DNA from 4 places in the Streptomyces sp. NPDC058295 genome. Region 3 is predicted to be linked to each of the others. Evidence: riboswitches for the same ligand, from Rfam matches in the RefSeq annotation. Region 3 holds a riboswitch; each other region holds the start of a gene.

The links. Region 3 has a riboswitch for cyclic di-AMP ahead of ACFVYS_RS06195 (M23 family metallopeptidase). Riboswitches for the same ligand answer to the same signal wherever they lie in the genome.
Region 1: linked by a shared signal. The riboswitch ahead of ACFVYS_RS40995 (M23 family metallopeptidase) and the one ahead of ACFVYS_RS06195 (M23 family metallopeptidase) in region 3 are both predicted to bind cyclic di-AMP.
Region 2: linked by a shared signal. The riboswitch ahead of ACFVYS_RS24605 (transglycosylase family protein) and the one ahead of ACFVYS_RS06195 (M23 family metallopeptidase) in region 3 are both predicted to bind cyclic di-AMP.
Region 4: linked by a shared signal. The riboswitch ahead of ACFVYS_RS02645 (peptidoglycan DD-metalloendopeptidase family protein) and the one ahead of ACFVYS_RS06195 (M23 family metallopeptidase) in region 3 are both predicted to bind cyclic di-AMP.

The regions. Positions count from the first base shown of each region.
Region 1 covers NZ_JBHVYO010000074.1:4,049-11,361, forward strand. The annotation lists gene ACFVYS_RS40970 (NUDIX domain-containing protein) at 1-190, shown strand, start outside; gene ribA (GTP cyclohydrolase II) at 168-809, opposite strand; gene ACFVYS_RS40980 (MarR family winged helix-turn-helix transcriptional regulator) at 976-1,500, opposite strand; gene ACFVYS_RS40985 (dihydrofolate reductase family protein) at 1,569-2,696, shown strand; tRNA gene ACFVYS_RS40990 (tRNA-Met) at 2,768-2,841, shown strand; cyclic di-AMP (ydaO/yuaA leader) riboswitch at 3,179-3,347, shown strand; gene ACFVYS_RS40995 (M23 family metallopeptidase) at 3,355-4,377, shown strand; gene ACFVYS_RS41000 (aldo/keto reductase) at 4,554-5,498, shown strand; gene ACFVYS_RS41005 (PrsW family intramembrane metalloprotease) at 5,532-7,088, opposite strand; gene trmB (tRNA (guanosine(46)-N7)-methyltransferase TrmB) at 7,181-7,313, opposite strand, start outside.
Region 2 covers NZ_JBHVYO010000023.1:100,985-108,297, reverse strand. The annotation lists gene ACFVYS_RS24620 (hypothetical protein) at 187-2,100, shown strand; gene ACFVYS_RS24615 (cytochrome P450) at 2,097-3,392, shown strand; gene ACFVYS_RS24610 (transglycosylase family protein) at 3,598-4,614, shown strand; cyclic di-AMP (ydaO/yuaA leader) riboswitch at 4,820-5,006, shown strand; gene ACFVYS_RS24605 (transglycosylase family protein) at 5,010-5,717, shown strand; gene eno (phosphopyruvate hydratase) at 6,111-7,313, shown strand, end outside.
Region 3 covers NZ_JBHVYO010000004.1:157,139-164,451, forward strand. The annotation lists gene ACFVYS_RS06180 (GNAT family N-acetyltransferase) at 1-1,665, opposite strand, end outside; gene ACFVYS_RS06185 (HPr family phosphocarrier protein) at 1,843-2,124, shown strand; gene ACFVYS_RS06190 (GntR family transcriptional regulator) at 2,351-3,046, opposite strand; gene ACFVYS_RS06195 (M23 family metallopeptidase) at 3,235-3,981, opposite strand; cyclic di-AMP (ydaO/yuaA leader) riboswitch at 3,996-4,164, opposite strand; gene ACFVYS_RS06200 (M16 family metallopeptidase) at 4,367-5,755, opposite strand; gene ACFVYS_RS06205 (pitrilysin family protein) at 5,752-7,101, opposite strand.
Region 4 covers NZ_JBHVYO010000002.1:58,137-65,449, forward strand. The annotation lists gene ACFVYS_RS02630 (SGNH/GDSL hydrolase family protein) at 1-456, opposite strand, end outside; gene ACFVYS_RS02635 (DUF6250 domain-containing protein) at 583-1,290, opposite strand; gene ACFVYS_RS02640 (hypothetical protein) at 1,305-3,200, opposite strand; gene ACFVYS_RS02645 (peptidoglycan DD-metalloendopeptidase family protein) at 3,443-4,396, opposite strand; cyclic di-AMP (ydaO/yuaA leader) riboswitch at 4,401-4,595, opposite strand; gene ACFVYS_RS02650 (alpha-galactosidase) at 4,865-6,940, opposite strand; gene ACFVYS_RS02655 (tyrosine-protein phosphatase) at 7,164-7,313, shown strand, end outside.

The DNA of each region.
Region 1 (7,313 bases), on a different contig from region 3:
CGGTGCCGACACGGCGGGCGTGGCGGCCGAGGGCGAGGACATCGCCGTCGTCGAACTCCCCTTCACCGAGGCCCTCGACCTCGTCCGCACCGGCGCGATCGCGGACGCGAAGACCATCATGCTGCTCCAGTGGGCCGCGCTGGACGGCCCGTTCGGGCCGTCGGCGGTCAGCCCACGCTCAGCCCGGTGAGGTCGGCCAGCGGCAGCGTGTGCTGGGTCTGGAGGACCTTCGCGCGCAGGTAGCGGACGTTGTGCGGGGTCGTGAAGACGCCCGTCGGGACCCGGTCCTGGACCTCGATGCCCAGGTCGCGCAACTGGCCCGCCTTGTCGGGGTTGTTGGACAGCAGGTCCAGGCTCGTGATGCCCAGGGCGCGCAGCATCTGGGCGGCGGCCGTGTAGTCCCGGTCGTCCTCGGGGAGGCCGAGCGCGGCGTTCGCCTCGTAGGTGTCCAGGCCCTGGTCCTGGAGGGCGTACGCGTCGAGCTTGTTGTAGAGGCCGATGCCGCGGCCCTCCTGACGGAGGTAGAGCAGGACACCGCCGGTGACGGCTATGCGCTCGACCGCCTCGCGCAGTTGCGGCCCGCAGTCGCAGCGGGCCGAACCGAAGACATCACCGGTCAGGCACTCGGAGTGCAGCCGGACCAGGGGGGTGGCGCCGGGCGCCGGCTCGCCGAGAACGACCGCGACGTGCTCCTGGCCGTCGACGAGGCCGTGGAAGGTGACCAGTTCGGCGTCGACGGAGTAGCCGTCGGGGAAGCGCAGCGGTACCCGGACGCGGGCGCGCGGGGTGGCGGCGGGGGTGTCGGGCATGCGGTCTCCCGGGTCCGGAGGACGGTGACAAGGCGGCACTGGGCCACCTTGTGCTTCAGATTTGAAGCAGATCCAACGAGTCGAGACCCTACCCCATGCTTTAAATTTGAAGCAACTGATTTGTGGCGCCCGTCACAGGACCGGGCTCACGCTCGAGAGGCCGCGGTCACGGGGTGCCGGAGCAGGGCGACGAGCGGCGGCGCCACGGGAGGTCCTCCGGTGCCGTCTCGCCGCCGTCCTTCTCCTGGAAACCGCGTGCGACCTGCGTGAAGATCTCCTCCAGCTGTCCCACCTGCTCGGGGGTGAGCCGGTCGAAGAGGGCCGCGCGGACGGTTTCGGCATGGCCCGGCGCCACGTTCTCCAGCACCGTCATGCCCTCGTCCGTCAGGACCGCGACGCTGCCGCGCTTGTCCTGCTGGCAGTCCTCACGCCGCACCAGCCCGTCCTTCTCCAGCCGGGAGACCGCGTAGGTCAGCCGGCTGCGGGTGATCTTCAGCCGCTCCGCGAGGTCGGTCATCCGCAGCCGCCGCTCGGGGATGTCGGAGAGGTTGGCGAGGATGGAGTAGTACAGGTGGGGCATGCCGGCGTCCTGCTGGAGCTGCCGGTCGATCGCGTCCTCGAGGAGGAGGTAGCCGGCAACGTACGCGCGCCAGGCGCGTTGCTCCTCGGGGGTGAGCCAGCGAGTCGTCATGCCCCCAGTGTAAGTTTGTTTCAAACTTGAACCAAGCCCTGCCCGTCATCCCAGGGAGAGCCGCGCCGATGCCGTACCCGTACGTCCTGCTGTCCGCCGCCGTCTCCCTCGACGGCTATCTGGACGACACCACGCCCGAGCGCCTGCTCCTCTCCAGCCGCGCCGACTTCGACCGCGTCGACGAGGTGCGGGCCTCCGTCGACGCCATCCTCATCGGCGCCGGCACGATCCGCGCCGACAACCCCCGGCTCCTCGTGAACTCCCCCGAGCGCCGCGCCGCCCGGGTGGCCGCCGGACTGCCGCCGTACCCCCTCAAGGTCACCGTCAGCGGCTCCGGCGACCTCGACCCGGCGGCGAACTTCTGGCACACGGGCGGCGAGAAGGTCGTGTACACGACGGAGAAGGGCGCCGAGCGGGTGCGCGCGCTGGGCATCGCCGCGGACGCCGTCCCGCTCGGCCCCGAACTGGACTGGCGCCGCCTCCTCGAACACCTCCACGACGTGCGCGGCGTACGGCGGCTCATGGTCGAGGGCGGCGGAACGATCCACACCCAGCTGCTCCGGCAGGGCCTCGCCGACGAACTCCAGCTCGTCCTCGCCCCGCTCTTCGTGGGCGATCCGGCCGCGCCCCGCCTGTTCGGGCCGGGCGGCTACCAGGGCGGACGCCTGCGTCTGGTGGAGACCCGGCGCATCGAGGACGTCGTCCTGAACCGCTACGAGCCCACCGCCCCCGGTGCCGGACCGCTGCCCGCCGCCGCCGACCGGCACTGGCTGGCCCTCGCCTGCGCACTCGCCGCAGACTGCCCGCCGTCGGAGACCGCCTTCAGCGTCGGCGCGGTGATCGTGGCCGCCGACGGCACGGAACTGGCGCGCGGTCACTCCCGCGAGGCCGGCGACCCGGTCGTGCACGCCGAGGAGGCCGCCCTCGCGAAGCTCGACCCCGCCGACCCCCGGCTGCCCACCGCCACCGTCTACAGCAGCCTCGAACCGTGCGCCCGCCGCTCCTCCCGCCCGGCCCCCTGCGCCCGCCTCATCCTCGACGCGGGGGTGCGCAGGGTGGTCACGGCCTGGCGCGAGCCGGACACCTTCGTCACCGAGGCGGACGGCACCGGTCTGCTGACGGCCCGGGGCGTCGACGTCCTCGTCTTCCCGGAGTACGAGGAGCGGGCGAAGCAGCCGAACCGCCACCTCCTCTGAGGCCACCGAGGCCCCGCGGATCAACCGATGTGCTTTCTGTCCCGCTGATGGCGTACAGTTGTGTTCATCGCCGCGGGGTGGAGCAGCTCGGTAGCTCGCTGGGCTCATAACCCAGAGGTCGCAGGTTCAAATCCTGTCCCCGCTACTGATGAACCGAAGGCCGGAATCCGAAAGGGTTCCGGCCTTCGGCGTTTCCGTCGACGTTTCGCCGACCGCTTAGAGGACCTGCTTCCTCACTCTTGGTGACCGGCCGACCGCCCTGCGCATAACGACTGAGTCACCATCAAAACTCCTGTGACTGATGAAGCGTTTCCGGGGCATGTCGAGGCGCGGTCAACTCGCCCGTTTTTCACCGCTGGTAGCCCAAAAGTCCAGGCCAGAAATGTTGTTGATCAAGAGGAACAGCTTGGAAACCCACCCCCGGGTCTATTAACGTTCGATAACGCAGCGCGGTCGTCCCAGCCGGCACCAGAGTCGGCTCCGTGCGGCACGTGCCGAATCCCGCAAGGGAACCGGGGAACCACCACCATGGGGTGAATCACGCGGAAGCCGTCGTGAACTCGCAGAGTCCACGACCGGTATACGCGCGTAGGAGACCTTCCCGCTCCGAACCCGTCAGCTAACCCGGTAGGCGACGGAAGGAAAGGAGTGCGCCCGCGTGGCGTCCAACCCGCCTGCCCCCGAGGCCCCGTACGCGCCCAGCCAGCGGTCCACCGAGACCTTCGGCTACGGCGACTACCGCACCGACGAGGGACCTTGGGAGGAGTGGAACCCCACCGCGGAGTCCACTCGCCCGGTACGCGGCAAGCACCGCGTCGCCAAGCAGCGCGGCGGCGGATTCGCCCGCAGCTCCACCGTTCTCGGCGTCGGCGTCATAGCCGCCGTCAGCGCGGGTGGCATGGCCAGTGCCAACACCGGCAAGGCCCCGGTCTCCATCTCGATGCCGGACCTGCCCAACGTGGGCTCGCTCATCACCGACGACGAGCCCGCCCCGGAAGCCGCGCCGGCCCTCGCCAGCTTCGGCTCCGAGACCGCCGTGGACACCGAGGAGAGCACCTCCGACGCCGGCGAGGCGCTGCGCAGCCGGATCATGGCGCAGGCCGAGTCGCAGCAGTCCCAGGTCGAGGTCAAGGCCCTCGCCGCGGCCGCCAAGGCCGAGTCCGACGCCGCCGCCAAGGCCGAGAAGGAGGCGGAGGCCAAGGCCGCCGCCGCGAAGAAGAAGGCCGCCGAGGAAGCAGCCGCCAAGGCCGAGGCCGCGCGCCTGGCCGAACTGGCCAAGCAGTACACGCTGCCGACCTCCTCGTACACCATCACCTCGACCTTCGGTCAGGCCGGTTCGCTCTGGTCCTCCGGCTACCACACGGGTCTCGACTTCGCCGCGCCGACGGGCACGCTCATCAAGGCCGTCCACAGCGGCACCATCACCGAGGCCGGCTGGGCCGGTTCCTACGGCTACCGCACCATCCTGACCCTGGACGACGGCACCGAGCTGTGGTTCTGCCACCAGTCGTCGATCAGCGTCAGTGTCGGCCAGAAGGTCGCCACCGGTGATGTGATCGGCCGGGTGGGCGCGACCGGGAACGTGACCGGGGCCCACCTCCACCTCGAGGTCCACCCCGGCGGCAGCGCCGACGGCATCGACCCGGCGGCCTGGCTGCGCGGCAAGGGCCTCAACCCCTGAGCCGTCTCCCTTGAGCCGTTCGTCCTGAGCCGTTCCTCCGGACACGTTGATCCACCCCGCAGCCCTGACGCCCTCCGCGTCGGGGCTGCCGGTGTGTGCCGGTCATGCGTGCTGTTCACACGTTCTTCGCGTCACGCCCGGAATGGGCGGGCCGTCGATGCCCGTTGAGACAGAACATGACTTCTCTTCGCAAGCTCGGCTCCTCCGACCTCGAGGTCTTCCCGCTCTCCCTCGGCGGCAACGTCTTCGGCTGGACCGCCGACGAGACGGCCTCCTTCGCCGTGCTCGACGCCTACGCGGCCGCGGGCGGCAACTTCGTCGACACCGCCGACTCCTACTCGGCGTGGATCGAGGGCAACAGCGGTGGTGAGTCCGAGACCATCATCGGCAGGTGGCTGCAGGCCCGGGGCAACCGCGACGACGTCGTGATCGCCACCAAGGTGAGCCAGCACCCCGAGTTCCCCGGCCTGTCCGCCGACAACATCAAGGCCGCCGCCGACGCCTCGCTCCGCCGTCTGGGCACCGACCACATCGACCTCTACTACACGCACTTCGACAAGCCCGAGGTGCCCGTCGAGGAGATCCTCGGCGCGCTCGACGAACTGGTGCGGGCGGGCAAGGTGCGGCACATCGCCGCCTCCAACATCACGCCCGAGCGCCTCCAGGAGTCCCTGGAGTTCTCCGACCGCGAGGGCCTGGCCCGGTACGTCGCCCTCCAGCCCCACTACAACCTGGTCTCCCGCGACACCTACGAGGGCGGTCTCCAGGGCCTCGCCGCCCGCTTCGGCCTCGCCGCCGTCCCGTACTTCGCCCTCGCCGCCGGCTTCCTCACCGGCAAGTACCGGCCCGGTACGACCGTGGAGAGCGCCCGCGCGGCCGGCGCCGCCAAGCACCTCGACACGGAGCGGGGCCGGAACGTCCTCACCGCCCTGGACGAGATCGCCCAGGCCCACGACACCCGGATCCCCACGGTCGCCCTGGCGTGGCTCGCCGCGCAGCCCACGGTGGCCGCGCCGATCGCCTCCGCGCGGACGGTCGAGCAGCTGCCGGCGCTGCTGGGGGTGGCGCAGCTGGAACTGACGGCACAGGAGATCATCCGGCTGACCCGCGCCTCGGCCTGACCCGACCCGGGCCCCGGCCCTGCCTGCCCCGGCCTACCGGTGCGGGTGGGGAGCGGGATACGGTCCCGCCGGATACCCGGGTCCGGGTCCGTGCGTGGGGCCGTGTCCGGGGCCGGGGACGTGTGCCGCGGGGTACCCGGACCCATAGCCGTACCCGTACCCGTACGACGGTGCCGCCGGACTGCCGTACACCGGAGCCGTGGGATGGCCGAATCCGGCGCCGTGGCCCTGGCCCTGGGCCTGGTCCTGGCCGTGGGCCGGACCCTGGCCGTACCCGTACGCCCCGTAGACCGGCCAGGGCGGCGCGGCCACCCGTACCGGCGGGGCCGTCATCCGGGCGGCGTGGTCCAGCGCGGGCCGGGCGACGTCCGTCCGCCGCCACAGTTCGTTGAGCAACTCCCGCTCGCGTACGAGGAAGTCCGCGCCGGCCCGCCCCCGTCGGCCGCGGTGCCGCAGGAACGCGAGGGACGTCGCGTACGCCTCGTACCGCGCGACCTCCCGCGCGGCCGGCCTGCCGAGGTGCCGGCCGGCGTACTCCCGGGCCAGTCGCCGGGCCCGCATCGAGCCGAGCGCGTAAGGCTCGGCCGGGGTGAGCCAGCCGGCGGCCGCGTAGGCGGGCAGCTCCTCGCGTACGGTGCGCAGCTCGCGTTGCCGCGTCCACACCACCAGCCAGGTCAGCAGCCCGAACGCGGGAACCATGATCGCCGCGTACACCGCGAAGAACCCGAACTCGCCGAACGACGAGGAGCCGTTCCACAGGGCGTGCATGCCCATCGCGAGGAGCAGCCCGCCCAGCGGGACCAGCACCCGCCGCAGGTGCTGGCGGTCCCCGGAGAGCGCGGCGACGCCGAAGCCGATGCCGGTCAGGACGGTGAACAGGGGGTGCGCGAACGGCGACATGACGACGCGGACGAAGAAGGTCGCGGCGGTGACCGAGGCGATGCCGGTGTCGCCCGTGAGCTGGTCGGTGCCGAAGGCGGTGCCGAGGTAGAGGATGTTCTCGGTGAAGGCGAAGCCGGTGGCGGTGACCCCGGCTATGACCACGCCGTCGACGATCCCGGTGAAGTCCCGCCTGCGGAAGAGGAACAGCAGCAGGACGGCGGCGGCCTTCGCGGACTCCTCGACGATCGGCGCTATGACGGTCGCCCCGAGGGTGTCCGCGCTGGACGGGTCGGCGGTCGCGGTGGCTATCCATCTGGTCGCGAAACTGTTGGCGATGATGGCTATCAGCGCTGCCGCGCACGCGCCCCAGGCGAAGGCGAAGACCAGGTTCCGCCAGGGTCCCGGCTCCACCCGGTCCAGCCATCGGAAGGCGGCGACCAGCAGCGGCACGGGCAGCACGGCGAGCCCGAGCCCGACCAGGAACCCTTCCGTACCGGTCTGTTCGCGCACCAGCGCGAGGATGACCAGGCCCGACAGCGTGAGCAGGGTGATCAGCGCCCCGTACCGCACCCTCCCCCAAGTTCTCGGCCGCGCTCGGCCCCGGCGGGACCCCCACCGCTGCCACCAGTGAGCGTGCCGGAGCACACCGTCCTCGGGTGCGCCGCCGGGATGCGGCGGACAGGGCGGAAACGGAGGACTGATGGCCACGGCATCGACCCTAACGAGGGAGAGGACTGTGGTGGAGGGGGAGGCCGGTCGGCGATCCTTTGGTCGATCTTGTTGATCGGCCCCTTGGGGGGTCAGCGATTCCCGGGCCGGACGCGATGCTGTACGCGACGGAAGAGCAGATCGTTCACGACGTGACCCTTGTCCAGTCCCTGTCCCTCGAAACGGGTCAGCGGCCGGAACTCGGGCCGGGGCGCGAACCCGCCG
Region 2 (7,313 bases), on a different contig from region 3:
GCCGTGTCCTCCGAGCGCACTGCCCGGCTCCCCGATCCCGCTGCCGTGTCCTCCGAGCGCACTGCCCGGCTCCCCGACCCCGCTGCCGGGACCTCCGAGCCCACTCCCCAGCCCTCCGAGCCCACTGCCCCGGCCTCCTCCGGTGACACCGTCGGCTACTACGGCGGCAACTACCACGGCCCCGTCGTGGGCGTTCTGAACCAGCACACCTACGCCACGCCGCCCGGCGTCTTCGGGGTGCCCGACCCCGCCGGCTGGCCCACGGTGGAGGACGCCGACCTGGTGACCCTGGGCGTTCGGCCCGCGGGGCGGCGCTGGGCGGACCCGGGGCTGCCGCCGTACGTGCCCCGTGACATCGACGAGGCGCTGCGGGGCTGGACCGCGCGGGACAGGCTGCTGGTGATCACGGGCGGCCCGCTGACCGGCAAGTCGAGGACGGCCTGGGCGGCCGTGGTCCGTGAGACGGGTCCCGGGACCCGGGTGTACGCGCCGGCCCCCGGCACGGACCTGCGCGGGCTGCCCGCCCTGCTGCGCGGCCGGGACGGTGCGTACGTGCTCTGGCTGGACGAGTTGGAGGGCCACCTCGGCGAGCACGGCCTGACGATGGGCCTGCTGGCCGACCTGAGGACGCTCGGGGTCCCGGTGGTGGCCACCATGGGCGACGACGCCTACGACACGCACCGCTTCGGAGAGGGACCCGCGTCCCGCCTGATGACGCTGGCACGGTCGGAGCGGGTGAGCTCGGGGTGGAGCGAGCAGGAGGTCGAGCGGCTGACCGGGCTGCGCGACGACCGGCTCGGCGAGGCCCTCGACCGACGCGGCGCCACCAGCGTCACCCAGTACCTGGCCATCGGCGCGGAACTCCGGGCGAAGTGGCAGCGGGCCGCCCGCTCCAACAGCCGCCATCCGTACGGTCACCTGCTGATCAGAGCCGCGACGGATCTCGCCCGCTGTGGCGTCACCGGGGACATCCCCCGTCGGCTGCTGGAGGAGGCGTGCCGCAGCTACGGGGCGGGGCGTCCGGATATGGAGTCGTTCCAGGAAGCCGTCGACTGGGCCGTCCAGCCGCTGCACGGGGTCACCGGGATGCTGGTCCCGGGAGCGCCGCTGAGGGTGGGGGAGAGCGAGGAGACCTGGCGGCCGTACGGCTCGCTGGTAGCCGACGCGGAGGAGGCGGCGGCGAGGGCGGTCCCGGAGACCGTCTGGCGCTGTGCGCTGGAGGGGACGAAGTACGACACCGGGGTGCACCTGAACGTCCGTGCGACCGCCGGCCTCGTCTTCTCGGCCAGGGCGCAGGACGGTGACGCCGGGGCGATGCACATGCTGAGCCTGCTCTCCGAGAACGAGGCGACGGCGCTGGACTGGCTGCGCAAGGCCGTGGACGCGGGGAGGACGGAGCTGGCGGGACAGGTCGGCGAGCGGCTCCTCGGGCAGGGCGAGGCGGAGGAGGCGCTGCCCTATCTGCGGGCGGCGGCCGAGGCGAAGCCCGATGGTCCACAGGCGCGGCTGGTCGGGGAGGCGCACCTGGCGCTGGCCGAGCAGTGGCTGCGCAAGGCGGCGGCCGAGGCTGACATGGCGGCCACACACCGGCTGGGGGACCTGCTGCTGGGGCGCGGCGAGTTCAGCGAGGCGATGGACCTCTACGTAAGTGCCGAGATGCAGGGATACACCCCCGTGGCCCGCAGCGCGGCCGTGTCCTTCCTGCTGAGTCACGAGGAAGAGACCGCCGAGGTACTGCTGGCCCGCGCCGCCGCCGACGGCGACGAGGGGGCCGCCGAGTTGCTGGCCGGCCTCCGCAAGCCGCGGCAGAGCCTGGACGACGCCGCGGACTACTTCGCCGGCGACGGCAGGCTGGACGCCACACACGAGGCCGCTGTGGTGGAGAAGATGGGGTTCTCGGACGAGGCCCGCAAGGGGTACGAGCAGGGTCACGCCCGCGGCGACGCCTACGCCGCCTACCGGCTCGCGCTGCTCCTCGAGAAGCAGGACAGCGCCGCCGAAGCCACCCTCTGGTACCGCAAGGCCGCCGACCTGGGGCACCCCGCCGCGCGGAAGGCCCTCGCGGAGCGCGGCGAGGACACCGCTACGGTCGGGGAGTGACCGAGCAGCCCGACACAGACCACCAGGACCGCACCACTCCCGAACTCTTCACCTGGGAGTTCGCGACCGACCCCTACCCCGCCTACGCCTGGCTGCGCGAGCACGCGCCCGTGCACCGCACCGTTCTGCCCAGCGGGGTCGAGGCCTGGCTGGTCACCCGGTACGCCGACGCGAAACAGGCCCTCGCCGACCAGCGGCTCTCCAAGAACCCGGCGCACCACGACGAACCGGCGCACGCCAAGGGCAAGACCGGCATCCCCGGTGAGCGCAAGGCCGAGCTGATGACGCATCTGCTCAACATCGACCCGCCGGACCACACCCGGCTGCGACGGCTCGTCAGCAAGGCCTTCACCCCGCGCCGGGTCGCCGAGTTCGCGCCCCGGGTCCAGGAGCTGACGGATCAGCTCATCGACCGGTTCGCCGCCGAGGGGAAGGCCGACCTCATCCACGACTTCGCCTTCCCTCTCCCCATCTACGCGATCTGCGACCTCCTGGGCGTCCCCCGTGAGGACCAGGACGACTTCCGCGACTGGGCGGGGATGATGATCCGGCACGGCGGGGGCCCGCGGGGCGGTGTCGCGCGGTCGGTGAAGAAGATGCGCGGTTATCTGCTGGAGCTCATCCACCGCAAGCGCGCGGAGCTTCCCGCCGATCCGGCTCCCGGCGAGGACCTCATCTCGGGTCTGATCCGCGCCTCGGACCACGGCGAGCACCTCACCGAGAACGAGGCCGCCGCCATGGCCTTCATCCTGCTGTTCGCGGGCTTCGAGACCACCGTCAATCTCATCGGCAACGGCACCTACGCCCTCCTCACCCACCCCGAGCAGCGCGCACGCCTCCAGCTCTCGCTCACCGAGCACGACGGCGACCGCGGCCTCCTCGAGACGGGCGTCGAGGAACTCCTGCGCTACGACGGTCCTGTGGAGCTCGCCACCTGGCGGTTCGCGACCGAGCCGCTGAGCATCGGCGGGCAGGACATCGCGCCGGGCGACCCCGTGCTCGTGGTGCTGGCGGCGGCCGACCGTGACCCGGCGCGCTTCGCGGACCCCGACACCCTCGACCTGTCCCGCCGTGACAACCAGCACCTCGGCTACGGCCATGGCATCCACTACTGCCTGGGAGCCCCGCTGGCCCGGCTGGAGGGCCAGACCGCGCTGGCCACCCTGCTCACCCGGCTGCCCGATCTCCGACTGGCCGTGGAACCGGCCGAGTTGAGGTGGCGCGGCGGGCTCATCATGCGCGGACTGCGGACTTTGCCGGTCGAGTTCACTCCGGTGCATTCCGGCTCATAAGCGATCCACATCTGACCGGATGTCAGCCGGAGTGTGACCGTTCGGCGGAGTAAAGGTGACCAACACTCAAGTCTGTGATCTTCACGTGATCTGCGCGGCATTAACTTGTGACAAGTGATCGTCTGCCGATACGTTCTCTCGTCAGCGCGACGCATCGGTTCCACTCGCCGCGCCGGTCAGTGCTGTCCAGAGAAAGGCCCTTCGCATGCTCTCCGGGAACGGTCGTCACCGTCGCCCCCGCCAGGCCCCGGCCCTCCTTGTCGCGGCCGGAGTGACGGGCTCCGCCATCGCCATCCCGCTGCTCGCCGCCTCCGGCGCGAGTGCGGCGGACGGCACGGTGTGGGACAAGGTGGCGCAGTGCGAGACCGGCGGCTCGTGGAGTGCCGACGAGGGTGGCGGCGAGTACGGCGGCCTGAGTCTCACCCAGAAGGACTGGGAGGCGAACGGCGGCCTCGACTACGCGACCAGCCCCGACCTGGCCAGCCGCAGCCAGCAGATCGCCGTCGCGCAGAAGGTGCTCGCGGCCGAGGGGATCGGCGCTTGGGGCACCTGCGGGCTGACCTCCGGGCTCACCCAGGAGAACGGCGCGCTGAGCGTGGACACCGGCGTGGCGGACGACTCGTCCGACTCGTCCGACTCATCTGGGTCTTCCGGATTGTCCGACCTGTCCAGGGGATTGTCCGGATCCTCGGGCTCCACGGCCGACGACGACTCCTCGGCCGGATCGTCCGACTCGTCCGCTGATTCCTCCGGTTCGCCCTCGGCGTCCGCTTCCTCCCCTTCATCCTCTTCCTCCGCCGCCACGGTCGACTCCGGCACGTCCGGCGGTTCCGGCGGCCGGAGCGACGGCTCGACGGGCGCGAGCTCGCCCACGGCGACCCCGGGTGCGGACGACTCGGACAAATACGTCCAGGACGAAGGTTCTTGGAGTCTCGTCGACACCGGCTCCCTGGGCCCGGGCAAGCACCGCGGCGCCACCGCCGACGAGGCCGCGACCAAGAGCGCGACCGGCACCGGCGTGGACGGCACCGCCCCCGCCTCCGCCGGCCGGCATGCCGCGGCCACCTATGTCGTCCAGGAGGGCGACTCCCTCGCGTCCATCGCCGACTCCCTTGGTCTCGACGGCGGATGGCGCGCCCTCTATGCCGAGAACAGGGGCCTCATCGGTGTCGACCCGAGCAACATCGCCGCCGGTCAGACCCTCGACACAGGGGTGGAATAGGGCGCAAAGCCCAAGAAAAACAGCGGGAGTTCACGTCACGCTTCGCGCCGAATGTCCGGTTTGGTGAAAGTGTGGGATGAGTCTCAGAAGCCCTGATCGTCTTTGAAATTCCGTCGATCGCGTGTCTACGGTCGAGGCCGCTCGGCAACCCGAGCCCCGGCCGTCGCAACGCCGAATCCTGCCAGCGACGAACCGGGAACAGTCGTCGCGTCAAGCGCCGTAGGCAGGAGCGGGGGACCCAAGGTAAGTGCCGCGCCGGTCGGTTGACCGGAACGGCTAGGGGTGAAGCCACACCTCCCACGGAGCAGCGCTCCGACGGGCGAGGAAGTGGCCGGGCAACTCACACGACCCGAACCCGACAGCTCACCTCGCAGGCGTCGGTGAGGGGATCCACCATGCTGTTTTCCGCCAAGGGCAAGCACCGCCGTCCCTCCAAGGCGACCCGCGTCGCCACGCTCGCCGGCGTCACCGGCGTCGCCATCGCCGCCCCGCTGATGGCGGCCGGCAACGCCTCCGCCGCCACCGCCTCCGAGTGGGACACGGTCGCCCAGTGCGAGGCCGGCGGCAACTGGTCCATCAACACCGGCAACGGCTACTACGGCGGTCTGCAGTTCTCGGCGTCCACCTGGGCCGCGTACGGCGGCACCGCCTACGCCTCCACCGCCGACCAGGCCTCCAAGTCCCAGCAGATAGCCATCGGCGAGAAGGTCCTCGCGGGTCAGGGCAAGGGTGCCTGGCCGGTCTGCGGCACCGGCCTGTCCGGCGCCGCCTACAACGGCTCGAGCGCCGCCTCCTCGGGCTCCGGCTCCTCCGGTTCCTCCAGCTCGTCGAACGGCGGCAGCACCAGCAGCCGCTCGACCGACGAGCAGAGCGCCTCCCGCTCGACCGACCGCCCGGCCGCCTCCAAGACGGTCACCACCCCCACCGGCAAGAAGGTCAAGAAGGGTGACGGCGAGTACAAGGTCGTCAAGGGCGACACCCTCAGCTCCATCGCCGAGAAGCACAAGGTCAAGGGTGGCTGGGCGAAGCTGTTCGAGCTGAACAAGGACATCGTCGTCGAGGCCGACCTGATCTACCCGGGCCAGCAGCTGCACCTGAAGTGACGCTCGGCCCGAAGTGACACCGGGCCCGCAGTGACGCTTCGCCCGAAATGACACCTGGCCCCCAGAGAAGCCACAGCACCCTCATATCCGAGGTCGGCACACTGAAGACCTCGTGAGGGTCACCCCCCGTCCCCACGGGCCCCCCGCTCCGGTGCGTGTTCCCCCGTACGCACCGGAGCGGGGTTTCTCTTTGCCCGTTCGTCACTTCCTGTCGGCTTTTCTCGGCCACCCCCTTTGTTCCGGGCGGAAACAATAGGTACCGTCTGTCTGTCCACGGGACGGTCGGTCGGCTGCCGACGGTCCCGGGGCGGTTAGGCTCTAGTCGCAAGGCTCAGCAAGGGCTCATCAAGTCCCCTGGGCCCCGCACAACCAGCGTCACATCCCAAGAAGGAGATGCTCGTGCCGTCCATCGACGTCGTCGTAGCCCGGGAAATCCTGGACTCCCGAGGCAACCCCACGGTCGAGGTCGAGGTCGGCCTCGACGACGGCAGCACGGGTCGTGCCGCCGTTCCGTCCGGTGCCTCCACCGGTGCCTTCGAGGCCATCGAGCTCCGCGACGGTGACCCCAACCGCTACCTCGGCAAGGGTGTCGAGAAGGCCGTCCTCGCGGTCATCGAGCAGATCGGCCCGGAGCTCGTCGGCTACGACGCCACCGAGCAGCGCCTGATCGACCAGGCCATGTTCGACCTGGACGCCACCGACAACAAGGCCTCGCTCGGCGCCAACGCCATCCTCGGCGTCTCGCTCGCCGTCGCGCACGCCGCCTCCGAGGCCAGCGACCTGCCGCTGTTCCGCTACCTGGGCGGCCCCAACGCGCACCTGCTGCCGGTGCCGATGATGAACATCCTGAACGGCGGCTCGCACGCCGACTCCAACGTGGACATCCAGGAGTTCATGATCGCCCCGATCGGCGCGGAGTCCTTCTCCGAGGCCCTGCGCTGGGGTGCCGAGGTCTACCACACCCTCAAGAAGGTGCTGAAGACCAAGGGCCTGTCCACCGGCCTCGGCGACGAGGGCGGCTTCGCCCCGAACCTGGAGTCCAACCGCGCCGCGCTCGACCTCATCATCGAGGCCATCAAGCAGGCCGGTTACGTCCCCGGCGAGCAGATCGCGCTCGCGCTCGACGTCGCCGCGTCCGAGTTCTACAAGGACGGCAAGTACGAGTTCGAGGGCAAGTCCCGCTCGGCCGCCGAGATGACCGAGTACTACGAGGAGCTCGTCTCCGCGTACCCGCTCGTCTCCATCGAGGACCCGCTGTACGAGGACGACTGGGCCGGCTGGAAGGTCATCACCGACAAGCTGGGCGACAAGGTCCAGATCGTCGGCGACGACCTCTTCGTCACCAACCCGGAGCGTCTGGCCCGCGGCATCGAGGAGGGCTCCGCCAACGCCCTGCTCGTCAAGGTCAACCAGATCGGTTCGCTGACCGAGACCCTGGACGCCGTCGAGATGGCCCAGCGCAACGGCTTCAAGTGCATGATGTCCCACCGCTCCGGCGAGACCGAGGACGTCACCATCGCCGACCTCGCGGTCGCGGTGAACTGCGGCCAGATCAAGACCGGCGCCCCGGCCCGCTCGGACCGCGTCGCCAAGTAC
Region 3 (7,313 bases):
GGCCAGCGCCGCGTGGAAGTCCTGGGCCGACGCCTCGGTCGTCAGGTCCAGCGGCGGCAGCGGACGCAGCCCCTCCGAGAGACAGGCGTCGTACGTCAGCAGGCCCAGCGACTCGGAGTTGCCGAGAATCGCCACCCGCGGGCCCGTCGGCAGCGGCTGACGGGCGAGCAGCAGGCCCGCGTCGACCAGTTCGGTGATGGTGTCCACGCGGATCACGCCGGCCTGCCGCAGCAGCGCCGACACCGTCGCGTGGGGCAGGCGGGTCGCCCGTACGGCGTGCCCCTGTGGCGCGGAACCGGCGCCCTGGACCACGACCAGGGGCTTGGCCGCCGCCGTGCGCCGCGCGAGGCGGGTGAACTTGCGCGGGTTGCCGATGGATTCCAGGTACATGAGGGCGACGTCGGTGTCGGGGTCGTCGTACCAGTACTGAAGGACGTCGTTGCCCGAGACGTCCGCGCGGTTGCCGGAGGAGACGAAGGTCGACACACCGGTGACGCCGGTGACGCCGCCGCCACGCCGGTGGAGGCGGGACAGCAGCGCGATGCCGATGGCGCCGGACTGGGCGAACAGGCCGATGCGGCCGGGTCTCGGCATCTCCGGGGCCAGCGAGGCGTTCAGCCGCACCTCCGGGGAGGTGTTGATGACTCCGAAGGCGTTGGGGCCGATGATCCGCATGCCGTACGCGCGTGCGTGCCGGACGAGTTCGCGCTGGCGCTCCCGCCCGTCGGGGCCGCTCTCGGCGTAGCCGGCGGAGAGGACCACGAGTCCCTGCACGCCGTGCTCGCCGCACTCGATGACGGCCTCGGGGACCTGCTCCGCCGGGACGGCGACGACCGCGAGGTCGACGGGCGCCGCTATGTCGCGCACCGAGCGGTGGGCGGGCACCCCGTCCAGTTCCTTCAGGTCCTCGGGGAAGGCCTTGTTCACGGCGTACAGCCGCCCGGTGAAGCCCGCCTCGCGGAGGTTGCCGAGGACGCTTCGGCCGACGCCGCCGGGGCTGCGGCCGGTGCCGACGACGGCCACGGAACCGGGCGCCAGCAGCCGCCCCACGGAGTGCGCCTCGGCGCGCTGTTCCCGCGCGCGCTGCACGGCGACGGAGCGCTCGGTGGGTTCGAGGCCGAACTCCAGGCGTACGACGCCGTCCTCGAAGCTGCGCTTCTGGGTGTAACCCGCGTCCGTGAACACCTTGATCATCTTGTTGTTGGCGGGGAGCACCTCGGCCGCGAAGCGGCGGATGTCCCGCTCGCGCGCCACGGCCGCGATGTGCTCGAGCAGCGCGGAGGCGACGCCCCTGCCCTGGTGGGCGTCCTGGACGAGGAACGCGACCTCGGCCTCATCGGCCGGCGCCGAGGCCGCCATGCCGTCGGCACCAATGCGGTCATAGCGTACGGTGGCGATGAACTCGCCGCCGACCGTGGCCGCGAGTCCCACCCGGTCCACAAAGTCGTGGTGCGTGAAGCGGTGGACGTCCTTGTCGGACAGGCGCGGGTAGGGCGCGAAGAAGCGGTAGTACTTCGACTCGTCCGAAACCTGCTCGTAGAAGCTGACCAGGCGCTCGGCGTCATCGACGGTGATGGGGCGGATGCGCGCGGTGCCGCCGTCGCGCAGCACCACGTCGGCCTCCCAGTGGGCGGGGTACTCGTGCCGGTCCGACGCGCTCTGCATGGGGCCCAGAGTACGGCTCGCGTACGACAACGGCGCGAGTCAGTCTGTGGAGGACGTTCGTCGGATCGAGGCCGCGATCCGACGACCACGTCGGGAGGGGACACGCGACCCCTCCCTCACACGCTTCACGTGTGGAACACTGGTCTAGACAACCTGAACACTGAAGGGCAGCATCACATGGCTGAGCGCCGCGTCAACGTCGGCTGGGCCGAGGGCCTTCACGCCCGCCCCGCTTCCATCTTCGTCCGGGCCGCCACGGCCGCAGGTATCCCGGTGACGATCGCCAAGGCTGACGGCAACCCCGTCAACGCGGCCTCCATGCTGGCCGTTCTCGGCCTGGGCGCCCAGGGCGGCGAGGAGATCGTCCTCGCCTCCGAGGCCGACGGCGCGGACGCCGCCCTCGACCGTCTGGCGAAGCTGGTCGCCGAGGGGCTCGAGGAGCTCCCCGAGACCGTCTGAGCGGGTGGCCCCCTACGCGCCTGAGCCGCCGCCGCTCTCGCGGATGCGGTTGCGCGTCGTCGGGGGTGCTCCATTGACGGTGGCGGTGTTCGGCACTTCGAAGGTGTCGTCCCGCTAAACCCCGAAGGGCTCGTCCGAATTATCGGGCGAGCCCTTCGCATTTCCCTTTACGGGCAGCAGAAATAATCCCCCGCGAATTATCCCCTCTTTGTATACGGCCCTCGTGTTAATGCCGCAGACCCGTCATGTTTACGGGAGGTTGCGAAGTCCTCACACGGTCGGCGCGCTCGGGGCCGCCGGAAAAGCGCAGCCGGTGCGCGGTCGTCGCGCGCTCGGTGTGCAGCGCCGTGATCGCCCGCGCGCGCTCGCCGTCGCCGCGCGCCACCGCGTCCACGATCGCGCCGTGCTCCGCCCAGGACTCCACGGGGTTGGCCGGGACCTCCACCGCGTACATCCAGGCGATCTTGTGGCGCAGCTGGGTGAGCATCGACGTCAGGGCATGGCTTCCGGAGGACTGGGCGAGCGTCTCGTGGAACCAGCCCCCCAGGGAGCGCAGATCCTCGCTGTTGCCCCGCCTGGCCCGCTCCTGGCCCAGCCGGACGAGCCCGCGCAGCACCTTCAGATGGGCCTCGGTGCGCCGCTGGGCGGCCCGGGAGGCACCGAGCGGCTCCAGGAGCATGCGCATCTCCAGCAGGTCCGCGGCCTCCTGCTCGGTCGGCTCCGCGACGCACGCGCCCGCGTGCCGCCGCGTGACCACGAAACCCTCGGCCTCCAGCGTGCGCAGCGCCTCTCTGACGGGGACGCGGGAAACGCCGTAGCGGCGGGCGAGGAGTTCCTCGGTGAGGCGGCTGCCGCGCTCGTAGACACCCGCGACGATGTCGTCCCGAATGGCCGTGCACACCGAGTGCGCCGGAATACGCATGACGGACCTCCGCCTTAATCCCCGTGAAACGTCGACGATTGACGTGTGTTCCGTGACTCTATTGCAATGAGCGGGGATTTCCGATGGCGGGCCGGAATCCAGGGATATTTTTTGGACAGCGGGGCCTCGAAAACGGCGAATGCCCCGGCCGGGAGGGCCGGGGCAAGACGATCTGTCGCAGTGGGTCGTCAGACGTTCACGCCGTGCGTGCGGAGGTAGGCGACCGGGTCCATGTCCGAGCCGTACTCCGCGGTGGTGCGGGCCTCGAAGTGGAGATGCGCGCCGGTGACGTTGCCGGTGGCGCCGGACAGGCCGATCCGCTCGCCCGGGGTGACCGTCTGGCCCACCGACACCGCGAGGGACGACAGGTGGCCGTACTGGGTGTACGTCCCGTCGTTCATCTTGATGACGATCTGGTTGCCGTAGGACCCGCCCCAGCCGGCCTCGACCACGGTGCCGGAGCCCACCGCGTGCACGGAGGTACCGCTCGCGGCGTGGAAGTCGATACCGGTGTGGCTGCCGGAGGACCACAGCGAACTGCTGGCCTGGTAACCGGTGGAGACGTAGGAACCGGTGATCGGCAGCACGAAGGTGTTGAGGCGCTTGCGCTCGGCCTCGCGGGCGGCACGCACACGTGCCTCGCGCTCCTCCACGGCCTTCTTGGCGGCGGCCTGCCGGGCGGCCTCCTCGAAGGCCGCGTGCTTCTGCACGGCGACCTGGTCGTCGATCTGCTCGGCGACGGACTCGCCGGCGGTGACGACGGGGATCAGCCCGGTCTGCTCGGGGGTGGGCTCGGCGGCGAAGGCCGCCGGGGTGGAGGCGACGGTGGCCATGACACCGGTGGTGGTGAGCGCCGCGATGCCCGCCGCGCGGACGCTGCTGCGCTGCATCCGGCTGGGCCGACGGTGCTTCCCGGTGGCGCAGGTGAACGCCATGAAGTTGGGGGTGTCCTTTCCTTCCCTCTCGCCTACCGGGTTAGCTGACGGGTTCGGAGCAGGAAGGTCTCCTACGGACCCCCTCGCGTTCACGCGCGGGCGTCCGATTCACCCCAGGGACTTCACAAGTGGGTCCCCGGCTCCCCTGGCTCGCGCCGTACGGGGACTCGGCGATGACTGTCCGGTGCCGCGGCTGCGGCGCACTGCCTGACGAACAGCCCGGATGACGCTAAGCGGCGCGGGTTTCAATCCTCAAACGGATCCCGGTTTTTGTAGCGCATCCCACAGGGCAGACAGGCAACCTCCGCATCAATTCGGACATACGGAGGCCCTGGTGACGCTTTCGTCGACCAGGGCCCCCGCACGCGCGTGCCGTTGCCGGGACCTACTCCGCGGACACGACCTTGACCTCGCCGATGCCGAGGGCCTCGACCGGCTCCTTGATCTGGGCCGCGTCACCGACGAGGACGGTCACCAGGCGGTCCACCGGGAAGGCGTTCACTGCCGCCGCGGTGGCCTCCACCGTGCCGGTCGCGGCGAGCTGCTGGTACAGCGTGGCCTGGAAGTCGTCGGGCAGGTGCTGCTCGACCTGGTCCGCCAGCGTGCCGGCGACGGCCGCGGCGGTCTCGAACTTCAGCGGCGCCACACCGACCAGGTTCTGCACGGCGACGTCACGCTCGGCGTCGGTCAGCCCCTCGGCGGCGAGGGTGCGCAGCACCTTCCACAGGTCGTCCAGCGCGGGACCGGTGTTCGGCGTGTCGATCGAGCCGCTGATGGCGAGCATCGCGGCGCCAGAGCCGTCCGGGGCGGACCGCAGGACCTGCCCGAACGCGCGGACGCCGTAGGTGTAGCCCTTTTCCTCGCGCAGGACACGGTCCAGCCGGGAGGTGAGGGTGCCACCGAGGCAGTACGTGCCGAGCACCTGCGCGGGCCACACACGGTCGTGCCGGTCGGCGCCGATCCGGCCGATCAGCAACTGCGTCTGGACGGCGCCCGGACGGTCCACGATGACGACCCGGCCGGCGTCGTCGGCGATCACCGGCGGCACGGGCCGCGGCTGGGCCGAGGAGCCCGTCCAGGCACCCAGGGTGTCGCCGAGGAGCGCCTCCAGGTCGACACCGGTGAGGTCGCCGACGACCACGGCGGTGGCCGTGGCGGGACGGACGTGCTTCTCGTAGAAGGCGCGCACGGCGGCGGCGTCGATCTTCTCGACCGTCTCCGCGGTGCCCTGGCGCGGCCGCGACATCCGCGCGGTGGCCGGGAACAGCTCCTTGGAGAGCTCCTTGGCGGCGCGCCGGGAGGGATTGGCCAGCTCGTGCGGGATCTCGTCCAGACGGTTGCGGACGAGGCGCTCGACCTCACTGTCGGCGAACGCGGGGGCCCTGAGGGCGTCGGCGAGCAGACCGAGGCCCTTGGGCAGGCGCGAGGCCGGCACTTCGAGGCTCAGCCGGACACCGGGGTGATCCGCGTGCGCGTCCAGGGTGGCGCCGCAGCGCTCCAGTTCGGCGGCGAACTCCTCGGCGGAGTGCTTGTCGGTGCCCTCGGAGAAGGCCCGCGCCATGATCGTGGCGACGCCGTCGAGGTCGGCCGGTTCGGCGTCCAGGGGCGCGTCGAGGAGGATCTCGACGGCGACCACCTGCTGGCCGGGACGGTGGCAGTGCAGCACGGTCAGGCCGTTGGCCAGCGCGGTGCGCTCGGGCGCCGGGAACGCCCACGGCTTGGCCTCGCCCGCCCGGGGCTGGGGGTGGAAGTCCATCGTGGCGAGCTCGGTCACCGGGCCGCCTCCTCGTTCTCGTCCTGGTCGGCGGGGGCTTCGGCGGCGGTCGGCTCGTAGACGAGCACCGCGCGGTTGTCGGGGCGCAGGCGGGCCTTGGCGATCTCCTGCACCTCCTCCGGCGTCACGTCCAGCACGCGCTGGACGGCGTTGAGGGCGAGCTGCGGGTCACCGAACAGCACGGCGAACCGGCACAGTTCGTCGGCGCGGCCGGCGACCGTGCCGAGCCGGTCGAGCCACTCGCGCTCCAACTGCGCCTGGGCGCGTTCCATTTCCTCGGCCGTGGGGCCCTCCTCGGCGAACCGGGCGAGCTCCTCGTCGATGGCGGCCTCGATGACGGGCACCTCGACGTCACCGGACGTCTTCACGTCCAGCCAGCCCAGGGAGGGCGCTCCGGCGAGCCGCAGCAGCCCGAAGCCGGCCGCGACGGCCGTACGGTCGCGGCGCACCAGCCGGTTGTAGAGGCGGGAGGACTCGCCGCCGCCGAGGACGGTGAGCGCCAGGTCGACGGCGTCGCACGCACGCGTGCCGTCCTCGGGCAGCCGGTAGGCGGCCATCAGCGCGCGGGCCGGCACCTCCTCCTCGACGATCTCGCGCAGCTGCTCACCGATGACGTCGGGCAGCCCGCCGTCCCGGGGCGCGGGCTTGCCGTCGTGGCCGGGGATGGAGCCGAAGTACTTCTCGACCCAGGCGAGGGTCTGCTCCGGGTCGATGTCACCGACCACGGAGAGGACCGCGTTGTTGGGCGCGTAGTACGTGCGGAAGAACGCGCGCGCGTCCTCCAGGGTCGCCGCGTCCAGGTCGGCCATCGAGCCGATCGGCGTGTGGTGGTACGGGTGGCCGTCCGGGTAGGCGAGAGCGGTCAGCTTCTCGAAGGCCGTGCCGTAGGGGACGTTGTCGTAGCGCTGACGGCGCTCGTTCTTGACGACGTCGCGCTGGTTCTCCATCGACTCGTCGTCCAGCGCGGTGAGCAGCGATCCCATGCGGTCGGCCTCCAGCCAGAGGGCGAGCTCCAGCTGGTGGGTGGGCATGGTCTCGAAGTAGTTCGTGCGCTCGAAGCTGGTGGTGCCGTTGAGCGAGCCGCCGGCCCCCTGGACCAGCTCGAAGTGTCCGTTGCCCTTGACCTGGCCGGAACCCTGGAACATCAGGTGCTCGAAAAGGTGAGCAAGACCCGTACGCCCCTTGACTTCGTGGCGTGAACCGACGTCGTACCAGAGGCACACCGCCGCGACGGGGGTCAGGTGGTCCTCCGAGAGCACCACGCGCAGGCCGTTGGCCAGACGGTGCTCGGTCGCTGTCAGGCCCCCGGAGCCTGCCTGGGCTGTGGCCGTGTGACCCATGGGCATGTACGTCCCTTCCGATCGCGGACGCGGTCGTCGAAACCGCGGTTTTCCTGCCGGTCCTGCCACTGTATGCAAGCGTGCGGACGGTCCGCGAAGTTCCCGGACGACATACGCCGAGAGCGAGATCGCGTAGCCTGCGGGCAGCCGTGGAGGAGATGCCTCTGCGTTCGGGCCGGACGGCCGACGCCGGGTCCTCGCCCGCGCTGTCAGTGCCA
Region 4 (7,313 bases), on a different contig from region 3:
GACCGGACAGCCGTAGCGGTCGGCCACGGCACGGACGTGTCCGTTGTAGGTGGCGATCTTGCCGCGCAGATGCTTGAGCACGGGGACGCCACGGGTGTCGAAGCCGGTGGTCACCATGACCGTGCCGGCTGCGGCGGTCAGGGCCGAGATCGCGCGTTCGAAACGCTCGGCGACCTCGTCCGGGTCGGTACCGGGACGGAGGATGTCGTTGCCGCCCGCACAGAAGGAGACCAGGTCCGGGGCGAGTTCCACCGCCCTGGGGAGCTGGTCCTCCATGATCTGGTCGAGCAGCTTTCCGCGGACCGCGAGGTTGGTGTAGTTGAAGTCGCCCTCGGGACGCCGGTCGGCGAGGAGGACCGCGAAGCGGTCCGCCCAGCCGACGAACGCCCCGTCGGGGCCTGGGTCGCCGACGCCCTCGGTGAAGCTGTCCCCCACCGCCACGTACGACCTGATCACTGATCTGTCGTCACTCTTCGAATCGTCTGCCACAGCAGTTCATCATTCACCTTCGAATGTGACCTACGCGATCGTAGGAAGGGGTTGACGGGCGGTGAGATAAGACACCCTTAAAGAGTTTGCCAATCAGGGAATAAGGGACCAGGCCCGGAAGTCGTTGATGCGGAAATGGCTCCAGGTGGTGCGGAAGGCGAAGTGCCCGCCCGTGTAGGGCTCCGGGTCGGTGAGGTCGAAGACGAGCCGGCCGTTGTTCCACCAGCGGACGACCGAACCGTCGGAGACGATGCGGACGTGGTTCGGCTCGTTCGCGACGAGCAGCGGCTCGGTGTAGTCGTAGATCAGCGGACGTACACTCGCCTCGCCGACGTAGCGGCGCAGCCGGGTCGTGGTGTTGGTGTTGGCGCCGTAACCGACGTAGTACGTCTTGAGGTAGTCGTACTCGGCGAGGGCGCCGCCGCGCGGGGTGGCGAAGAGATCCTCCGGGGAGCGGACGTCGAGGGCGTTCCAGAAGTTGTTGAGGTCGGAGACGCGGTCGTTGACCCCGCCCGCGGAGACCGGCGTGGCGACGTACTCGAGGACGTACGGCCCTTCGAGCGGCCGCTTGAACCAGATCGTCGCGCCGGCGGGCACGTCGACCTCCAGGGTCCCGCGGGAGGCGGTGACCGTCCCGCCCTTCTCCAGTTCGACGGCCCACTGGCGCAGGCCGTGCCGGAAGTCGTCGTGGGCGATCAGGCGGCGGTGGCGGGACCGGGGGCTCGCGGCGGCCGCCGGGGCGAGGGCGGCCAGCGCGGTGCCTGCGGCGAGGGCTCCGAACGCCCTGCGGGTGGTCGTCATGATGGTCGGCTCCTTCAGCGGGCGGGGGTGGTGAGGTGCGGCTCGGGGACACGGCGGGTCTCGGTGCCGAGGTAGTAGTCGGTGTACGTGGACTGGAGGTAACCGCGGACGGTCCAGCCGAGGCGGTACGCGGGGTTCTGGGCGAGCGTGTACACGCGGGTGTCGGTCGGCACGGTGCTGGTGTAGAGGCGCAGGGCGGTGTGGTCGGCGGTCTCGGCGAGGATCTCCTCGCGCCAGTCCCCGACGAGGTCGCCGTAGAACGGGGTGGCGTTGCGGGCGCCGGAGACGACGCCGGCCGGATCGAAGAGCGTCGTGCTGCTCTCGGTCGCCGGGTCCCACTTCTCGACGCGGGTGAAGTCGAGCAGTTCCGACGCCTTGTCACCGTCCCACCAGATACGGAAGTTGACGCTGGGGGTGGTGGTGGAGACCTTGCCGTCCTGGACGTTGAAGACGCCCGCGCCGGGCCGGGTCACGTCGGCGGTGGACGTCCAGTACTCGTAGCCGCGGTGGCCGGGGTCGATGTCCGCGGCGTTCCCGCGGCCGGTGTCGAGGTCCGCGTCGCTCACCGGGCTCGCCGGGTGCGAGCCGGTGACCAGCCGCTCGCCGGTGGCGGCGTCGTAGTAGTACCAGGGGAAGGCGGAGACGATGCCCAGTTCGGACTGCTGGATGGCGAAGCCCTCCAGGCCGGGCCGGTCGGGGTCGAGGTCGGCGATGTCGAAGCGGTCGCCGTGGATGGCGCCGTCGACGACGTAGCGCAGCGTGCCGTCGCTGTTCACGACGTAGTTGCCGTCGGCGATCTCGTCCCTGCCGTCCCCGTCGACGTCGACGGTGCGGATCTGGTGGAAGCTGCTCGCGCCGGTCGTCGGGTCCACCACGTACTTCCAACGGCGGGTGAGTTCCGTGCCGTTGAAGTCCCAGGTCTGGAACAGGACCCGGAACGCGCCGCGCTTGGCTCCGACGCGGGTGACCGACTTGGTGACCAGGCTGGGGTGTTCGCCGTCGAGGTAGGCGATACCGAAGTGGCCGCCGGAGGGACCGTCGGCCACGAAGTCGTCGGGGACGGGCTGCCGGGTCCGCTCGGTGCCGGTCGCTCCGTCGATCACCGACACGAACTGGTTCGCGGGCGAGGCGGCGGTGACCTGCGAGCCGTCGGCGAAGGTGGTCCCGGCGGCGGTGTGCGCCAGCACCTCGGCGCGGCCGTCGGCGTCGAGGTCGTAGACGGTGACGTTGTCGTCGTTGCGGTAGCCGCCGATCGCCGTGGAACCGCTGATCGCGGCGGGCGCCGGGTCGTTGGCGCCGTTCCCGCCGACCTGGGTGTAGGAGCCGGGGCCTAGGTCGACCCGCCACAGGCGCTCACCGGTGAGCGTGTAGGCCTCCAGCAGGTCGGGCCTGTCACGGGTCCCGGACAACCGGCTGACGACGAGCTCGTAGCGTCCGTCGCCGTCGAGGTCACCCGGCCAGGCGTGCTGCACGGTGTAGCCGTCGGCACCGGCCAGCGGGATCTCGGCGTAGCCGTCGGTGAAGCGCAGGGCCGCCGGACTCGGCTTCTGCACCCGCCCGTCGACGACGGCGCGGACGGTGTACGTGCCCGTCCCCGGGCTGTCGTCCTGATAGGTCGTCGACTTGCGCAGCGGCTCCCGGTTGAGCCGGCGTCCGTTCTTGTAGACGTTGAAGGCGATGGCGTTCGCGTACCGCGCGTACTCGGTGCCGAGCAGCCGCCAGCTGAGGAAGGTCCCTTCGCCGGACGGGGTGGCGGCCAGGCCGCGGTCGAGGTTCTCGACGATCCGGCGCGGGATCCCGGTGGCGTGCCCGGCGGGCGCGGAGACGAGTCCGGCCAGCAGGGTGACGGCGGTGACGGCGGCCGCGGCCGCGGCGCCCTTGATGACGATGCGTCGGTCGACGCCGGACACAGGACCTCCGAAGAGCGTGAGAAAGCGCTTGCTCGCTGACGGAGATCACTGTGTCCCCACTCTCTCCCGCCTGTCGATGGGGCACCGAGGGCTGCCATGAGAACGCAATAGAACGATCATGAACGCGCAAACTCCGACGCCGCCCCTCCTCCCCTCCCCGGACATGCCGAAGGCCGGACCCGGGGATCGGGGTCCGGCCTTCGGCCGCGTGTCAGGCGAGAGGTCGTCGGAGTCGGAGGGGGTCAGCCGACGGAGACGCCGTGCGAGCGGAGGTAGGCGATCGGATCCACGTCGGAGCCGTAGTCCGGCGTGGTACGGATCTCGAAGTGCAGGTGCGGGCCGGTCACGTTGCCGGTGGCACCGGAGAGGCCGACCTGCTGACCCGCGGTCACGGTCTGGCCGGCCGAGACGGAGAGCTGGGAGAGGTGGGCGTACTGGGCGTAGTAGCCGTCGGCCAGCTTGATGACGACCTGGTTGCCGTACGCGCCGCCCCAGCCCGCGGAGACGACGGTGCCCGCGCCCACGGCCTTGAGGGAGGTGCCGGTCGGGACGACGAAGTCGGTCCCGGTGTGGTAGCCACTGGACCACATGCTGCCGGCCGTGTGGTACGCGGTGCCGACGGTGGCGCCCGCCACCGGCAGCGTGTAACCGCTGGAGGTGCCGGTGCCGTTCTCGGCGGCCTGGGTGACCGCCTTCGAAGCGGACGAACCGGACGACGAGGACGACGACTTGGTTCCGGACGCCTTCGACTTCGACGGGGCGGACGAGGAGGAACCGGACGACGAGCCGGACGACGAACCGGTGCTCGCCGCCTTCTTGCCGATCGAGAGCTTCAGTCCGGGGTGGATCAGCGACGGGTCGCTGCCGACGGCCTGACGGTTGTCCTGGTACAGCTTCTGCCAGCCGCCGCTGACGTTCTGCTCGTCGGCGATCTTCGACAGATAGTCGCCGGACCGCACGGTGTAGGACTTGGCCGTCGTGGCGGTGGCCGCCTTCTGCGCCACCGGCACGGACTGCACGGCCTTTTCCGGAACGGCCTGGAAAGCCGACTGTGCGACGGACTGCGCGGGGGCCGCGTGAGCGCCGGCGGCACCTATGAGCGGAAGGGCGAGCGCGGCGCCGCCCGTTCCGGCGACGGCTATGGAACGAGTGAAGCGCTGGGTCTTCGGACGGCGGTGCTTACCCTTCGCGGGCATGGCGAATTCCTCTCCGGCGCCTGCGAGGTGAGCTGTCGGGTGCGGACTGGAGATGCCCGGCCGCGCCGAGGCGCGGCTTTACCCCAAAGCCTGTTCCGGAGACCGGAACAGGCGGTTGTACCTGTGGGTCCCCCGCTCCTGCCAGATACGGGTGAGTGTGCGGACTCCGGGCGGTGGCAGGATTCGGCGTCCGTCCGGATTGGTGTGGAACGTAAGCGACCAGGACGCACAGGGACAAGCAGAGGTCGCGCCGCTAACGCCTTTCTCTTGATCCGCTGTGAGAATCCCCGGTCACACTCCGTGAGACAGGGGGCCCGTTTACCGCCAAGCACCCTGGAAAAGCATGCGAATTACGTGAACATGACGGGCGACGCACGGTCACGGATATGACGCTGCTCACGTGACAGCTCTCCAGGTTCCTTTATTCCAGAGCGAGTTGGAATTAAGGCTTCAATTCGGACAGAAACCTCAGATGCGACGCAGCCGGATAACCGTCGCATCAAGGTCGCCCCGCAGACCGGTGCGCAGCCCGTGATGGAGCAGCACCGCTCCCCGGTGGACTTCGCCCGTTTCACGGCATTCGTACGACGCTGTCGGGTCGAGTCCACGCAGCCGCAGCGCCGGGACGGGCTCGCCGAACCGCTGCGCCTGGAGCCAGGCGAGGACGACACTCTCGTCACCGCGCACGTACTGCACGGCGCTCAGGCCGCCCGCCGGGGGCCGCAGCCGGTAGAGGTCGCCCTGCTGCACGAGCGGCCGGATCTCCTTGTAGAGGTCCACCCATCGGCGCGCCTCGGCGAGCTCCTCCTCGCTCCACTCGGAGAGGTCCCCGCCGACGCCGAGCACGCCGGCCATGGCACTGACGAAGCGGAAGCGCAGCGAGCTGACCCGGCCGTTGAGCTGGGTGTTGGGGCTGTCGGTGACCCAGGCCGCCATGACCCGGGCGGGGTGGATCTGACTGAAGCCGTGCTGGATGTCGAGCCGGTCGAGCGGATCGGTGTTGTCGGAGGTCCACACCTGGTCGGTACGGCTCATGATCCCGAGGTCGATGCGCCCGCCACCGCCGGAGCAGGACTCGAAGGCGACCCCGGGGTGGGCCGCCCGCAGCCGGTCCAGGAGCGCGTACAGGGCCCGTACGTGGTCGACCCAGAGGCGCTGCGGGTAGGGGTCGTCCGGCCAGCCGGCGTCGGTGAAGCAGCGGTTGAAGTCCCACTTCACATAGTCGACGGGCGCGCTGGACAGGAGCCCGTGGAGCTGCTCCCAGAGGTACTCCTGGACATCCTCGCGCGCGAGGTTCAGCACGAGCTGATTGCGGAACTCCGTCCGCTTTCGTCCGGATTGGAACTGCACCCAGTCGGGGTGCGCCCGGTACAGCTCGCTGTCCGGGTTGACCATCTCGGGCTCGACCCAGATGCCGAACTGCATGCCGAGGTCGTGCACCTGGTCGGCGAGGGGCTTCAGCCCGTTCGGGAAGCGGTCGCGGTTGGGCTGCCAGTCGCCGAGCCCGGCGTGGTCGCCGGTACGTGCCCCGAACCAGCCGTCGTCGACGACGAAGAGCTCCACGCCCATCGCGGCGGCCCGCCGGGCGAGCGTGCCCTGCTGCTCCTCGGAGATGTCGAAGTAGGTGGCCTCCCAGGAGTTGAACAGCACCGGCCGGTCCCGTTCGGCGTCCGGGACGACGTACGCGCGCTGGTAGGCGTGCCAGGTGCGACTCGCCCCGCCGAAGCCGCCGTCGCTCCACAGGCCGGCGAAGACGGGTGTGGTGAAGGACTCCCCCGGGGCCAGCCGCAGCAGCCCCGAGTCGTCGTACCCGACGCCTCCGGTGATCTGCACGCGCGCGTCCGGGAGTTGGGCGACGGCGATCCGCCAGGTGCCCGACCAGCCGAGGGCACAGCCGTAGACCTCGCCGCGCTCCTCGGTCGCGTCGGTGTCCAGGGCGACCCAGGGCAGGTGCTGGTGCCCGGTGTGGCCGCGCCGGCTGCCGATGACCTGCTCGCCGTAGGTGAGGGGCGACCGGGTGAGCCGGGACTCGGCGGCCCAGCGGCCGTGCAGCTGCGACAGCCGCCAGTCGTCGCGCTCGGGCAGGGTCCAGGTGGCGGAGTCGGCGCGCAGCAGCTCCAGCGGCCCCTCACCGTCGTTGCGCAGGGTCGTCCAGCGCTCGACGACATCGCCGCGCATCCGGTAGTGCAGGGTGACGGCCAGCCCGGCGTCCCGGAACCGCAGCCGCAGCCCGTCGTCGTCGGCCTCGAAGTCCCGGTAGGACCACTCGGTGCCGCGGCGCTCGTCGGTGCGCACGGACAGGGCGGGCCGGACGAAGCGGGGGCCGCCCTCGACCGGGTACTCCTCCCGGCCGTCGAGCGGGGACTCGAAGGACGCCCCCCGCTCCGACGGCGGGAGGGCGGCGAGCGCCTCGGCGTCCGCGAGCGCGATGCCCGGGCCCCAGTGCAGGTGGACCAGCTCGTCGGCCTCGGTGAGGTGGAGGGCGTAGCTGCTCGTCGGCCCCGAAAGGAGCCAGGTACGGCCGTTGTCGGCGATCTCGGGCATCAAACCCCCACTAATTCGAACAGGTGCGATCAAGCACCAACATCATCGAATGCGGTCGGCCTGCCGGGCAACTTTCCGTGGACAACTCTTCACCTGGGCAGACGTCCGGAGTACCGGCCTGTGGACAACCCGTTGCCCGGGGAACCCATGTCGTATCGTCGGGGCAGCGTCCCGTCGGCCACCACGAGCCGCGCCGACGGAGACCGACAGGGAGGGAGCCCCCGTGACGCAGCAGATCCCGTCGACCGAGCCCGAGCTGGCCGGTGTGCGCAACTTCCGGGATGTGGGCGGTCTGCCGACCGTCGACGGCCGGCGGGTGCGGCACGGCGTGCTGTTCCGCAGCGGCCATCTCGCGCACGCGACCGACGAGGAC